2 regions of the Streptomyces sp. NPDC090445 genome follow, and region 2 is predicted to be linked to the other one. Evidence: riboswitches for the same ligand, from Rfam matches in the RefSeq annotation. Region 2 holds a riboswitch; the other holds the start of a gene.

Region 1 (3,399 bases), on a different contig from region 2:
CCGACGGCGCCGTCCGGGTTCACGGCGATGCCCAGCTGCGGGGGCAGGCCGCGGGCGAACTCGACGGCGGGGGCCACGGCGAAGTCCATGCCGGGGCCGGCGCAGGCGCGGAACTGGCCCTCGGAGCTGTAGACGGGGACGTACGGCGCCCCGCCGATCTCCATGGTGGGCAGGGTGAGGGAGGGGCTGTCGGGGCCGCCTCCGCCGGGCAGCGGCACCCACACGTGGCTCCGGCCCAGCACCTGGACGATCCTCGGGCCGGCATCGGCCGTGCCCAGGGCCGCCCCGAGCACCTGCTCCAGCTCGTTCTCCGGCCAGCCGCCGCCGTCCATCTCCGCCTCCGCTTGTCGCGCCGTATACGGGCTGAGGGTAGCCGCCCGCGCACCCCTCCCGGACCCGGCCGCCCGGCAGGGCCCACCGCCCGGACCCGGTCTCGCACCGCCCGGCCGCCCGCCGTCCGGCCCTCCCGACGCCCGCCGGGGCCCGCGAAGCCCACCCGCCGGGACCCGCGCCGACCAGCGCCCCGAAGGCACACCGCGGCCCCGGCCGCCCGCCGCGGCCCACCGCCCGGCCCTCCCCGCGCCCGCCAGGGCCCGCGAAGCCCGCCAGGGCCGCCTCCCGGACCCGGCCTTGCCGTCCGGCAGCCGCACCGCCCGGCGCGCGCCCTCCGGTCCTCCCCGCGCCCGCCAGGGCCCGCCGTGGCCCCGTCCGGCCCCGGTTCAGGCGGTGTCGGGTTCCGTGGGGCGGAAGGCTATGCGGGTCAGACGTGCGGCCGCGGCCCGGTCCAGCAGGACCACCGAGGTGCAGCCCGGCGGCAGCGGACCGGACTCCGCGGCCCGTACCAGCCGGCGCACCGCGGCCCGGTGCCGGGCGAAGGCGTAGGACGACACGCCGCGGCCCCGCGCCGCCTGCCCGGAGAGGGCCTCCTGCGGGGTGGCGTCCAGGATCAGCAGGTGCAGGGCCCGGCCGCGGCGCCGCGCCGTCGCCGCCAGCAGCCCGCGCACCCAGCGCTGCGTACCGCAGTCGTGGACGACGGCCGAGGCCCCGGAGCGCAGGATCCGCCACAGCCCCCAGTAGTGCGCGATCCGCACCAGCGGGCGGTAGACGGCGTACGGGAGCCCTGCGGGCATGCGCTGCTCCCAGCGCTCGCGCACGTCCTGGGAGTCGATGCCGCTGCCTTCGGCGGCCCGCTTGATCAGCGTGCTCTTGCCGCCGCCGGGCAGGCCGGAGACCACGACGATGTCGCCCTCGGCGAAGCCGAGCCAGCGCGGCCCGCGGTCCCCCCGGCCGCGCAGGTCGCGGACCGGTCCGTGGTGCTCGCGCGCCCGCTGCGCGGGCACGCCGTCCGCGGTCCCGGCGGTCGCCAGTACTCCGAATCTCCGCACAAGATCGCCTCCCCCGTGTCGGGCCTCGAAGACCCCATGCCCACTGAGTGTAAAGAGACGGTAATCCGACACCGCCGGTTCCGGCCCGGCCGTCCGCCCACCGGACACCGCCCGTCACCGACGGACACCGCCCGCCGACAGGACACCGCCCACCGGACCCTGCCCGCGGCTGAGCGAATGACACAGTCTTTCGGGCCCGCCCACCCGATCCGCGGTACGGCGTGCAATGATGTGCGCCATCTGGACCAACTGCATACCGGCCGCTTGAATCCGCGCGGGAGAGTCCCGGCAGGCCGCGAGGCCGCGTCCGGGCGCCGAAGGAGCAAGTACCTCCCTTGAATCTCTCAGGCCCCGTACCGCGTGGATGAGGCAGATCTGAAAAGCGAGCCGCGCCCCTCCCGTCCCCCGCGACGGACCGGGGTGTGCTCCACCCAAGGTGCAAGTCGGTGTTCCCGTTCCCGCGGGACTCTCGGCGAACCTCTCAGGTTCCGATGACAGATGGGGAGGATCGTCCTCGTCATGTCATGCCCTGGGACCCGGGAGCCACACCCATGAGCACTGCCCCCCGCCTGACCGCCCTCGATGCGCTGCACCGCTCGCTCGGTGCGACCATGACCGACTTCGCGGGCTGGGACATGCCGCTGCGGTACGGCAGCGAGCGCGACGAACACAACGCCGTGCGCACCAAGGCCGGCCTCTTCGACCTCTCCCACATGGGCGAGATCACCGTGACCGGTCCGGAGGCCGTGAAGCTCCTGGACTACGCCCTGGTCGGCAACATCTCCACCGTCGGCGTCGGCCGCGCCCGCTACACGCACATCTGCCGGGAGGACGGCGGGATCCTCGACGACCTGATCGTCTACCGCCTGGCCGAGACCGAGTACATGGTCGTCGCCAACGCCTCCAACGCCCAGGTCGTCCTCGACGCCCTCACCGAGCGCGCCGACGGCTTCGACGCCGAGGTCCGCGACGACCGCGACGCGTACGCGCTGATCGCCGTCCAGGGCCCGGAGTCCCCCGGCATCCTGGCCTCGCTCACCGACGCCGACCTGGACAACCTGAAGTACTACGCCGGCCTGCCGGGCACCGTCGCCGGCGTGCCCGCGCTGATCGCGCGTACGGGCTACACCGGCGAGGACGGCTTCGAGCTGTTCGTCTCCCCCGAGCACGCCGTGGAGCTGTGGCAGGCGCTGGCCAAGGCCGGCGAGGGCGCCGGCCTGGTGCCGTGCGGCCTGTCCTGCCGCGACACGCTGCGCCTGGAGGCGGGCATGCCGCTGTACGGGCACGAGCTGACCACCTCCCTCACCCCGTTCGACGCGGGTCTGGGCCGGGTCGTGAAGTTCGAGAAGGAGGGCGACTTCGTGGGCCGCGCCGCCCTGGAGGCCGCCGCCGAGCGTGCCGCCACGAACCCGCCGCGCAAGCTGGTCGGCCTGGTCGCCGAGGGCCGCCGCGTCCCGCGCGCCGGGTTCCAGGTCGTGGCGGGCGGCGAGGTGATCGGCGAGGTCACCTCCGGCGCCCCGTCCCCGACCCTGGGCAAGCCGATCGCGATGGCGTACGTGGACGCCGCCCACGCCGCGCCCGGCACCTCCGGCGTCGGCGTGGACATCCGCGGTACGCATGAGCCGTACGAGGTCGTCGCCCTGCCCTTCTACAAGCGGCAGAAGTAGCGCCCGCGCGGCGGCCCCGGCCGCCGACCGCCGGCCACAGGCCGAGGCGTCTCACCACGCAAGACCACTGTTCGTCCGCACTCCCCCGCATCCAGGAGAATCAGGTCATGAGCAACCCCCAGCAGCTGCGTTTCAGCAAGGAGCACGAGTGGCTGTCGGCCGCCGAGAACGGCGTCGCCACGGTCGGCATCACGGAGTTCGCGGCCACCGCGCTCGGTGACGTCGTCTACGCCCAGCTCCCCGAGGTCGGCGACACGGTGACTGCGGGCGAGACCTGTGGCGAGCTGGAGTCGACCAAGTCGGTCAGCGACCTGTACTCCCCCGTCACCGGCGAGGTCGTCGAGTCC
Region 2 (3,399 bases):
CTGCTGGGCGTCGGCGTGACCGGGCTCGCGGACTATACGCAGGAGGACCTGTTCGCGCAGTCCCAGGCCGCCGCCGCGGCCGCCGAGGCTCCGGAGAGCGCCCCGGACGCGTCCGCCGGGGCGGGAGGGGCCGAAGGGCTTCCGGGGGCCGACGGGGGTGGGGGTCCGGAAGGGGCCCAGGGGGCTTCTGAGGCGGTTGCGGGGGACGGGCCGACCGATGGGTCCGCCGACCTGCCGGAGCGCGCCCGTGAGCGGCACTGGGCGGCCGGGAAGGACGTCCGACATGCCGTCTACGGGCCGGGGTGGGTGCAGGGCAGCGGGATCGGGCGGGTGACCGTGCGGTTCGAGCAGCCAGGATCGGCCCCGGGCCGGGTCCGCACCTTCCAGGTGGACGACCCCGATCTGGAGCCGTCCGATCCGCTGCCCCTGGTGGGCCGGGCCGGGTGACGTGCCGAGTGACGTGCCGGGTGACCGGGCCGGGTGACCGGGCCGCGTGACCGGGGCGGGGGCTACTCCTCGCCCTGCTCGCCGTTGGCCAGGTGGCCGAAATCACCCTTGAACGTGAAGTCGGACGGGAGGGAGACGTCCAGCCCGTAGTGGTGGTAGAGCTGCAGCTCCTGCTCGGGGGACAGGTGGCGGCCCACGCCGAAGTCCGGGGCGTCCTTGATCAGGGCGCGCTCGAAGGGGACGCGCAGGGTGTCGCCGACCAACTCGCTCGGCTCCAGGGGGACGAAGGCGTCCCGGCTGAACAAACCGGTCCGGACGGCGGCCCACTCCGGGACGCCGGTGGCATCGTCGAGGTAGACCTCGTCAACGGTTCCGATCTTGGTGCCGTTGCGGTCGAACGCCTTGCGGCCGATCAGGCTGCGGGGATCGATATCTGTCTGCACGGTCCCTCCACGTGGTCGCAACTCCTCCGTAATGACTACAAAAGGCCATTTCCCTGGAGGGGGCCACTCGAAGGTGGTCCGGGAACCTCGCTGGTAGGCTGGGTGATGGCTGCTGACCCTGTGCGGGAGAGTCCTCCACCGAGCTCGACGGAGGCGCCGAAGGAGCAAATCCTCCCCGGAATCTCTCAGGCATACGTACCGCACGGACGAGGCCACTCTGGAAAGCAGGGGCGGTGCCGGGCCCGCAGTGCCGGTTCCACCCCTCACCGACGGTGAAAGCCGGACCCCGCGGACGAACTCCGCTGGAGCCGGTGAAGCTCTCAGGTTGAGATGACAGAGGGGGAGGCCGTCCGGGCGCCCGCGCCGTGGTGCCCCTCGCAGGTCGTACGACCCAGGAGGCCTCCGTACATGACCGCCAACCGCATTCCGCTCTCCCAGCTGGAGCGAGGCATCCCCTTCGAGCAGCGCCACATCGGCCCGGACGCCGAGGCGCAGGCCAAGATGCTCGCCCAGGTGGGCTACGGCTCGCTCGACGAACTGACCGCCGCCGCGGTACCGGACGTCATCAAGACCGCCGAGGCGCTGAACCTGCCCGAGGCGCGGACCGAGGCCGAGGTGCTGGCCGAGCTGCGCCACCTGGCCGGCCGTAACCAGGTCATGACCTCGATGATCGGTCTCGGCTACTACGGGACCTTCACCCCGCCGGTGATCCTGCGCAACGTGATGGAGAACCCGGCCTGGTACACGGCGTACACGCCGTACCAGCCCGAGATCTCCCAGGGCCGCCTCGAAGCCCTGCTGAACTTCCAGACCGTCGTCGCCGACCTGACCGGCCTGCCGACTTCGGGCGCCTCCCTCCTCGACGAGGGCACCGCCGCCGCCGAGGCCATGACCCTGGCCCGCCGCGTCGGCAAGGCCAAGGGCAACGTGTTCCTCGTCGACGCCGACGCCCTGCCGCAGACCATCGCCGTGGTCGAGACCCGCGCCGAGCCGATCGGCATCGAGGTCGTCGTCGCCGACCTGTCCGACGGCATCCCGGCCGAGATCGCCGAGCGCGGCATCTACGGCGTCCTCGTCCAGTACCCGGGCGCCTCCGGTGCCGTCCGCGACATCAAGCCGGTCATCGACCAGGCCCACGGGCTCGGCGCGATCGTCGCCGTCGCCGCCGACCTGCTCGCGCTGACCCTGCTGACCTCCCCGGGCGCCCTGGGTGCGGACATCGCCGTCGGCACCACCCAGCGCTTCGGCGTCCCGATGGGCTTCGGCGGCCCGCACGCCGGCTACATGGCCGTCCAGGACAAGCACGCCCGCTCGCTGCCCGGCCGCCTCGTGGGCGTCTCCGTGGACGCGGACGGCAACAAGGCGTACCGCCTGGCCCTGCAGACCCGCGAGCAGCACATCCGCCGTGAGAAGGCCACCAGCAACATCTGCACCGCGCAGGTGCTGCTCGCCGTCATGGCCGGCATGTACGCCGTCTACCACGGCCCCGAGGGCCTGAAGACGATCGCGCGCCGCACCCACCGCTACACCGCGCTGCTCGCCGCCGGTCTGACGGCCGGCGGGGTCGAGCTCGTGCACGGCGCGTACTTCGACACACTGACCGCCCGCGTGCCCGGCAAGGCCGCCGAGGTCGTCGCCGCCGCCCGCGAGGCCGGGGTCAACCTGTTCCAGGTCGACGCCGACCACGTCTCCGTCTCCGTCGACGAGACCACCCTGCGCGCCGACATCGAGGCCGTCTGGGCCGCGTTCGGCGTCACCGCGGACATCGAGGCGCTCGACGGGACCGCCGCCGACGCGCTGCCCGAGGGCCTGCTGCGCTCGGACGCGTACCTCACGCACCCGGTCTTCCACCAGCACCGCTCCGAGACCGCGATGCTGCGCTACCTGCGCAAGCTCGCGGACAAGGACTACGCGCTGGACCGCGGCATGATCCCGCTGGGCTCCTGCACGATGAAGCTCAACGCGACCACCGAGATGGAGCCGGTGACCTGGCCCGAGTTCGGCCAGCTGCACCCGTTCGCCCCGGTCGAGCAGGCCGAGGGGTACCTCACGCTCATCAGCGAGCTGGAGGAACGTCTCTGCGAGGTCACCGGCTACGACAAGGTCTCCATCCAGCCGAACGCCGGCTCCCAGGGCGAGCTCGCAGGCCTCCTCGCCGTCCGCGCCTACCACCGCGCGAACGGCGACGAGCAGCGCACCGTCTGCCTCATCCCGTCCTCCGCGCACGGCACCAACGCCGCCAGCGCCGTGATGGCCGGCATGAAGGTCGTCGTCGTCAAGACGGCGGACGACGGCGAGGTGGACACGGACGACCTGCGCGCCAAGATCGAGCAGTACCGCGACGAGCTCGCCGTGCTGATGATCACGTACCCGTCCACGCACGGTGTGTTCGAGGAGCACGTCGCCGACATCTGCGCCCAGGTCCACGAGGCCGGCGGCCAGGTCTACGTCGACGGCGCCAACCTGAACGCCCTGGTCGGCCTCGCCAAGCCGGGCCACTTCGGCGGCG

The links. A riboswitch is a leader RNA that binds a small molecule or an ion and turns the genes downstream of it on or off. The one in region 2 is predicted to bind glycine.
Region 1: it holds a riboswitch for glycine, as region 2 does, so the genes downstream of both, gcvT (glycine cleavage system aminomethyltransferase GcvT) here and gcvP (aminomethyl-transferring glycine dehydrogenase) in region 2, are expected to answer to the same signal.

What each region holds. Positions count from the first base shown of each region.
Region 1 covers NZ_JBIVXV010000021.1:35,184-38,582, reverse strand. Annotated here, with positions in the region: gene ACIQUT_RS29660 (enhanced serine sensitivity protein SseB) at 1-332, opposite strand, end outside; gene ACIQUT_RS29655 (AAA family ATPase) at 720-1,385, opposite strand; glycine riboswitch at 1,651-1,754, shown strand; gene gcvT (glycine cleavage system aminomethyltransferase GcvT) at 1,937-3,052, shown strand; gene gcvH (glycine cleavage system protein GcvH) at 3,160-3,399, shown strand, end outside.
Region 2 covers NZ_JBIVXV010000003.1:10,319-13,717, forward strand. Annotated here, with positions in the region: gene ACIQUT_RS08115 (DNA polymerase IV) at 1-447, shown strand, start outside; gene ACIQUT_RS08120 (PRC-barrel domain-containing protein) at 510-890, opposite strand; glycine riboswitch at 1,004-1,101, shown strand; gene gcvP (aminomethyl-transferring glycine dehydrogenase) at 1,299-3,399, shown strand, end outside.